Regions from separate parts of the Paenibacillus sanfengchensis genome, predicted to be linked through region 3. Evidence: riboswitches for the same ligand, from Rfam matches in the RefSeq annotation. Region 3 holds a riboswitch; each other region holds the start of a gene.
What was found. A riboswitch is a leader RNA that binds a small molecule or an ion and turns the genes downstream of it on or off. The one in region 3 is predicted to bind cobalamin.
Positions count from the first base shown of each region.

Region 1: linked by a shared signal. The riboswitch ahead of V4U84_RS07490 (ABC transporter substrate-binding protein) and the one ahead of metE (5-methyltetrahydropteroyltriglutamate--homocysteine S-methyltransferase) in region 3 are both predicted to bind cobalamin.
Region 2: linked by a shared signal. The riboswitch ahead of V4U84_RS15125 (anaerobic ribonucleoside triphosphate reductase) and the one ahead of metE (5-methyltetrahydropteroyltriglutamate--homocysteine S-methyltransferase) in region 3 are both predicted to bind cobalamin.

Region 1 covers NZ_JBAGJC010000003.1:278,099-280,363, reverse strand. Annotated here, with positions in the region: gene V4U84_RS07495 (TRM11 family SAM-dependent methyltransferase) at 1-585, shown strand, start outside; cobalamin riboswitch at 710-915, shown strand; gene V4U84_RS07490 (ABC transporter substrate-binding protein) at 1,112-2,125, shown strand; gene V4U84_RS07485 (FecCD family ABC transporter permease) at 2,122-2,265, shown strand, end outside.
Region 2 covers NZ_JBAGJC010000006.1:161,455-163,719, reverse strand. Annotated here, with positions in the region: gene V4U84_RS15125 (anaerobic ribonucleoside triphosphate reductase) at 1-1,054, opposite strand, end outside; cobalamin riboswitch at 1,287-1,529, opposite strand; gene V4U84_RS15120 (MTH1187 family thiamine-binding protein) at 2,025-2,265, shown strand, end outside.
Region 3 covers NZ_JBAGJC010000001.1:142,727-144,991, reverse strand. Annotated here, with positions in the region: gene V4U84_RS00650 (helix-turn-helix transcriptional regulator) at 136-498, shown strand; cobalamin riboswitch at 582-780, shown strand; gene metE (5-methyltetrahydropteroyltriglutamate--homocysteine S-methyltransferase) at 933-2,265, shown strand, end outside.

The DNA.
Region 1 (2,265 bases), on a different contig from region 3:
GATATCCTGTTCGGTCTTTTACACGACGGGGAATCATGGAGGCTAGGAGTCTGTCATCCCACGGACCCTATTTGGCAGAGACACAAACATAAGCCCCGGAATTATTCGACAGGGCTTTCCGCGGCTATGGCCCGGAGCCTGGTTAATATCGCGGTCCCTGCCACGGCCGGAATACGGGCGATCGATCCCTGCTGCGGGATGGGCAACGTTCTGATCGAAGCCCTTTCCATGGGGATCGAGATTGTGGGACGGGATCTTAATCCGCTCGCTATTCGCGGAGCGAGGGTAAATCTGGCTCATTTCGGGTACCGGCACGAAGAACTTGTCAGTATCGGTGATATGAATGAAATTGACGGGCATTTTGACGCGGCGATTTTAGATATGCCTTACAATTTATGCTCCGTTCTTCCCCTGGAAGAGAAGCGGGCGATGCTATCAAGCCTGCGCCGGTTCAGCGACATTTCGGTGGTCGTATCCACGGAAGAGCTGGAACCCGAGTTGGAGCGGGCGGGTTTTCAAATTCAGGGCTTCGCCAAAGTAACGAAGGGGGCTTTTGTGCGAAGCATCTGGGTATGCCATAGCTGATTGGGGGCTTATCACGAGCCAGCTGAATACTTGGACGAACCGCACAGCGGAGCCGCTCTTTCGTATTGTAAGTTTACGGCTTTTCCCCTATAATCCAAAAGAGATAGATCGCCTGGATTCAAGCGAATAAGAAGTACCCGTCGGTCCCGAAGCCCGCTTGTTTTGCGAGCCCAGGGTTAAAAGGGAAGCCGGTGAAAGTCCGGCACGGTCCCGCCACTGTATACAGGGACGCGCCCATGCATGCCACTGTCTTACGCCACAGTACGACGGGAAGGCGGGCGTTCGTCGGTACCTGGAAGTCAGGAGACCTGCCCACGGGAATGTTAGACGGTCCTTCGAGGAAAGGATGACGTTCTGCTTAGAGGACGGACCCGAGCGTTCCGGCACAGGAACATGACGGCTCCGCTATAACTTTGTAGACGTAACCCATCCGCAGGATGGGTTTTTCTTCATGAAGAGACATCAAGTTTCGCTTTATGTCAGGCAGACCAGTCAAGAACTACAGAACACAGAAGGAGCGAAAGAGATGAAAAAGTGGACCAAGATCTGGGGGATCTGGCTTCTGGCCATTCTGTTGCTCGTCACCGCAGGCTGCGGGGCGAACGGTAAAAATGCCGCGGAGAACGGCAATGGCGGACAAGCTCAGCAGCAACAGGAAACGCCAAAGGATACGTCGAACGCAGCGGACCAAGAGAGTCCGAAAACGACTTATCCGCTTACGGTAAAAGACGGGTACGGCAGCGAATTTACGTTCGAATCGGCGCCGCAGCGCATCGTGTCTCTGGCACCGTCGGAAACCGAAGGGCTGTTCGCTTTGGGGCTGGACGAGCAGATTGTCGGCGTTTCCGACAATGACGATTATCCGGAAGCCGTAAAAGACAAGCCGAGAATGGGCGGCTTCCAGGTTAATGTGGAAGCGGTCGTTGCGGCTCAGCCGGATCTGGTGCTGGCGGGGAACCTGGTTGGCGAGGATACGGTGAAGAGTCTGACGGATCTCGGTTTGAAAGTGTTACGTTCCAACGCGAAAACGATGGAAGAGGTCATGGCGAACATCCGGTTGGTCGGGCAAATTACGGACCGTCAGAAGGAAGCCGGCGAGGTAACCGGCCAAATGCAGGCCGAACTGGATAAGGTAAAAGAAGCGGTGGGCAAGCTGCCGGCCGATCAGAAGAAAAAGGTCTATATCGAGTTCTCGCCAGGATGGACGGTCGGTAAGGGCGAATTTATGGATGAAATGATTACGCTGGCCGGCGGGGAAAATGTCGCTTCCGATATTACCGGCTGGAGCGAAATCAACGAGGAAAACATTATTAAGGCGAATCCGGATGTTATTCTTTACGCCAAAAGCGTCGTTGACGAGAACAACCGGACGCTCGCCGACATCATCAAGAGCCGTGGAGGCTGGGATAAGATCACCGCGATTAAGGAAGGTCGCATTATCGGATTGGACGACAATTTGTTGAGCCGACCCGGTCCGCGCGTGACCAAAGGGCTTATTGATGTGGCGAACGCGATTTATCCGGATTTGATTAAGCCGTGAGGACCAAACTGGCAGGCTACGGATTTATAGGCCTCGGGCTGCTGATTCTTACCCTGCTGGTCTGTGTGGGATTCGGCTCCGTCAAAATGCCGATCCTCGAGATCGCGAAGATCCTGCTTCATCGTCTTCCGGGCATCGGC
Region 2 (2,265 bases), on a different contig from region 3:
GTCCGAGCTTGACGAGATTCAGCGTATTAAAGGAAAGATTACCTTTGCCGGACAGGCGGTTCCGGCCGAACCGGTCGCTCAGCACGCGCGTGCGGCAGCCCATAGTGGCGAATTCAGTATCCGGATTCTGCGGATCGTAATGCATCAGATTCAGCGGTGCGTCCAGATTGGCGAAGTTCGGATAGAGCCGCTTGGCCGAGCATTCGGCCGCCATCAGGAACAGCTCGTAATTCGGTTCGCCCGGATTCTGGTTGATGCCCTGTTTACACTTGAAGATTTGGATCGGAAAAATCGGCGTCTCCCCGCTGCCGAGTCCCCGCATTGTCGCGGACAGCAGCGAACGGATAACGAGCTGGCCTTCCGGCGAAGTGCAGGTGCCGTAGTTGATGCTGGTGAACGGGATTTGCCCGCCCGCGCGGCTCGACATCGTATTGAGATTGTGGATCAGACTTTCCGCGCCCTGGAGCGTTTCGGTTTCGGTTTCTTTTAACGCGTATCGGAAAGATTTCGGGAACCGCTCCCGGAGATCGCTGCGGCTCATGGTCACCTCACCGCCGAGGTCGGCGGCCGGATCGCCTTCTTCCAAATAATCCAGCCCTTTGCGGAAGTATTTGGCGAAGGACTTGGCCACATAAGGGGCCAGGTCAAAATCGAGCATGTTGGCGGAGACGCCGCCGTATTGGCTGTTTTGCTGCGACTGGAAAATAATCGCGACGAGCGCCATCGCCGTCATGATCGAATTCGGCGGTCTGACACTGCCGTTGCCGGTATTGAAGCCCTCACGGAGCAGTTTGGCAAACGGGATAAAAATGCAGTTCGTCGTGCCGATGGCGTATTGATCGAGGTCGTGCACATAGACCACATTATCTTGGATCGCTTGAACGAGCCGCGCAGGCATCACGAAATGGTTGGCGTACCATTTGGCGTATTCGCTGCCGAACTTGCTCATTTTGCCCGAGAAGCTTTCCCCGTTCAAATTGGCGTTTTCGCGCAGGACTTCCAAATTGGAGCTGGATACGATTTCCTCGCCCAGATTAATAACTTCATCCAGCATTTGTTCCTTGGAGGTACCTTTATTTGTATTTGTAGTGAAATGGTTGAGCAGTGCCATGATAAAATCTCCTTCCGATTCACAATTAGAAATAAAAAAGCATTTCCACCCCCAAAGAGGTCGAAAATGCCCGGTTGCGCTCTTTGAAAACAGCACGTCGCCTTTGCGGCGCGCCAGAATGACTTATATGTATGGCGGCAAGCGGACACCTTGGCCTGTACCTCGCAGGGCTACTCGGGTGCCATCCAGACGGGCAGGTCTCCTGGCTTCCGGACCTTCCGGCTCCTTCCCGCGGACAATGGCGTCTGCAGTGGCATATGCCGGAGGATGCTGATCTATAGCTAGTGAGACCCGGGGGATCGCACTCTCTATAAAGCTTCCGGTTACAGTGGCGGGACCGCAGCGGATTTGCACCGCACTTCCCTATTAAGCCCCGGCATCGTGCTTGTGCCGGTTCACCCGTCTGTACACTATATTTGGTTGATGTTGTATCATAATAACCCAATATATTGTGTTTGTAAACGGGCGGATAACAGAATTTGAATTTGAAAAACAGCTGAAAAACAGTCGAAAGCAATCAGGATGCGGGGAATCGGGGACGAAAAAAAATAGTAGATTTTGAGGCAAGATTGTGGCGATGATGAGGTAAGCGTTTGCTAGTTTGGGAGGGGAGTAAGCGGGGGCGGAGGGGAGTCCGTTGTCTGCTTGCGGTGGGTTGTTTCGGGTGGAGGTGCACTAACGCGTAACGGAAATAATAGCCACTACTGTGTCCGATAAAAATGGAGACCGGCCGTTTTGGCGCAAATAGCGGTTATAGTTTGCGTTAGATAAAATCGGAGGTTCGATTGCCCACCGCAGAGCGAGTCTTTATCACAAGCGACGGACCTTTCGACCTTTACCGATTGAATTCCGGGTCCCGAACTTGTTACAATAAATAAAAAATCCGGTTAGCGGAACAACGGGAGGTTGTCACATGGCGATCGCGGAAGTTACGGTCATTCCGATCGGTACAGGTTCCACCAGTCTGAGTTCATATGTTGCCGAGCTGCAGCGGGTACTTGAAAAGCAGGAAGGAGTCCAATGCACCCTGACTTCGATGAGTACGATTATCGAGGGGCCGCTCGATCGAATTTTTACGGCGATTCGGGCGATCCATGAGGCTCCGTTTCAATCCGGGGCCCAGCGCGTTTCCACTTCGGTTAAAATCGATGACC
Region 3 (2,265 bases):
CAGATCCTCACAATTTTAAGTTAAGACCACCGTATCTTGTTCTTTTACCAATCCAGTAAAACAGGGGAAGATGGTCCGGTTGTACAAATTTTAGACTTCAGTTATATTGATCTATAAGAAACAGGGGGGACGGCTATGGCATTTATGCTTGCGCAGCGGGCTTATCTGAAGCTATTTCTGATCACGAAAGTGGAACAGCGCAGGGGTTACGGCTATCAAATGCTGGAGGAATTGAAAGAAGAGTTCAAGCCGTTCGGCTACGTACCGCCGCAGAGCGAAATCTACCGGGCCCTCCACGAACTGGTGCAGGAAGGGATTCTATACAGGACCAAGCATTTGAAAGGCAATGACCCCAGCGTCGATTTTCAAGAGATCGTGCTGTACCATTTTACCGACGATGGAGCGGAAAAAGCCAAACTCTACAAAAAGCAGGTCAAAGCGGATCTTGACCGCTGCATCGGCATGCTGAACAAAGCGGTAGCGGATAACTTTAATTAATTTTAGTTGAAACTAGTAGATCCCGATAAGATTACTGTTGAATTATCCGGCGACATCCGTTAGTATTGAGTTCATACTTAAAACTGCATAATGTGGGAAGAGGTGCTTCAGCCGCGGCTGAAGCTTAAAAGGGAAGTCCGGTGAAACGCCGGCGCGGTCCCGCCACTGTAACGGAGGAGCCGTCATGCGAGAAATGGCCACTGATGTCGAAAGACACTGGGAAGGCAGCGTGATCGGCGATGACTCCGAAGCCAGGAGACCTGCCTTTTCCGGCAACACTGCTGTACCTACGGGAGATAGGGAGGTGTTAGAGATTCGATCCATCGGACAATTATACGAAGGTCTTCTTTAGCATTGCCTAAAGAGGGCCTTTTTGATTTCTTGCCGCATTTATTGCTATTTTCGAAAGACATATGTTGAGGAGGCTTATAATTATGGGTAAAATATCGAGCGGAAATTTGGGTTTCCCCAGAATCGGCAAACAGCGGGAATGGAAAAAAGCGATCGAAGCGTACTGGAGCGGAAAATTGGAGGAGGCGGAGCTTCACCGCCAGTTAGCCGAAATTCGCAGCGAACATTGGAAATTGCAAAAGGGGAAAGGGATCGATTGGATTCCGGTGGGGGATTTTTCCTACTATGATCAGGTTTTGGATACGGCCGTAATGTTCGGACTTGTGCCCGAACGCTTTGAATACAGCGGCGGACCTGTTCCGCTCGAAACATACTACGCGGTGGCCAGAGGCAGCAAAACCGCTGCTGCCAGCGAAATGACCAAATGGTTTAACACGAACTACCATTACATCGTCCCCGAGCTGGGAAACAGGGAGCCGGAGCTTACGGCGAATCTCCCGCTCCAAGCCTACCGTGAAGCCAAAGAGAAGCTGGGAATCGCCGGCAAGCCGGTCGTTCTCGGATTATATTCTTTTCTGAAGCTGTCCAAAGGCGCGTCCGGAAGTCTTCGGGAATGGAGCCAAAAGCTTTTGCCTTTGTACGTCACCGTTTTGCGCGAACTGGACCAGGAAGGTGCGGCATGGATTCAAGTCGATGAACCGGCGCTCGTTACTTTCGTATCGGATGAGGATTTGGCGCTGCTTCAGGAAATCTATAGTGCGATTTCGGCAGAGCTGCCGCAAGCCGGGATCTTGCTGCAAACGTATTTCGATGCCGTCGAACGGTACGAGGAGATTATTGCACTGCCGGTTCGCGGGATTGGCCTGGATTTCGTGCATGGGCGGGAAGGCAACTTGCAAGCCCTTCGGCAACACGGTTTCCCGGCCGGCAAGACGTTGGCTGCGGGAGTGGTGGACGGCCGCAACATTTGGCGGTCCGATCTGCCCGCGGTCCAGGATTTCATCGGCGAGATTGCGGGGCTGCTGTCTGCGGATTCCGATCTGATTGTCCAGCCTTCCTGCAGCCTGCTGCATGTGCCGGTTTCGGCCCAGGGAGAGGAGGGATTGCCGGAGGTGCTCAAGGATGCCCTGGCCTTCGCGGAAGAGAAGCTGGATGAAGTCGCGGCGTTGCATCAGGCGCTGCAAGGCGAAACCCCGGCCCTGCTGGCGGAAAGCCGTCAGGCCCTGGAACGCTTGAACGCGGACCCGTCGCGCAGCCGCAAAAACGTCCAGGAGGCGGTTCGAAGCATCGCGGAGCAGCCTTCCGAACGGATTAGTCCGTTTGAGGTACGTCGGGGGGAGCAGCAGCGCGTGTGGAACCTGCCGCTTCTTCCGACAACGACGATCGGAAGCTTTCCGCAAACCGCCGAAGTTCGTG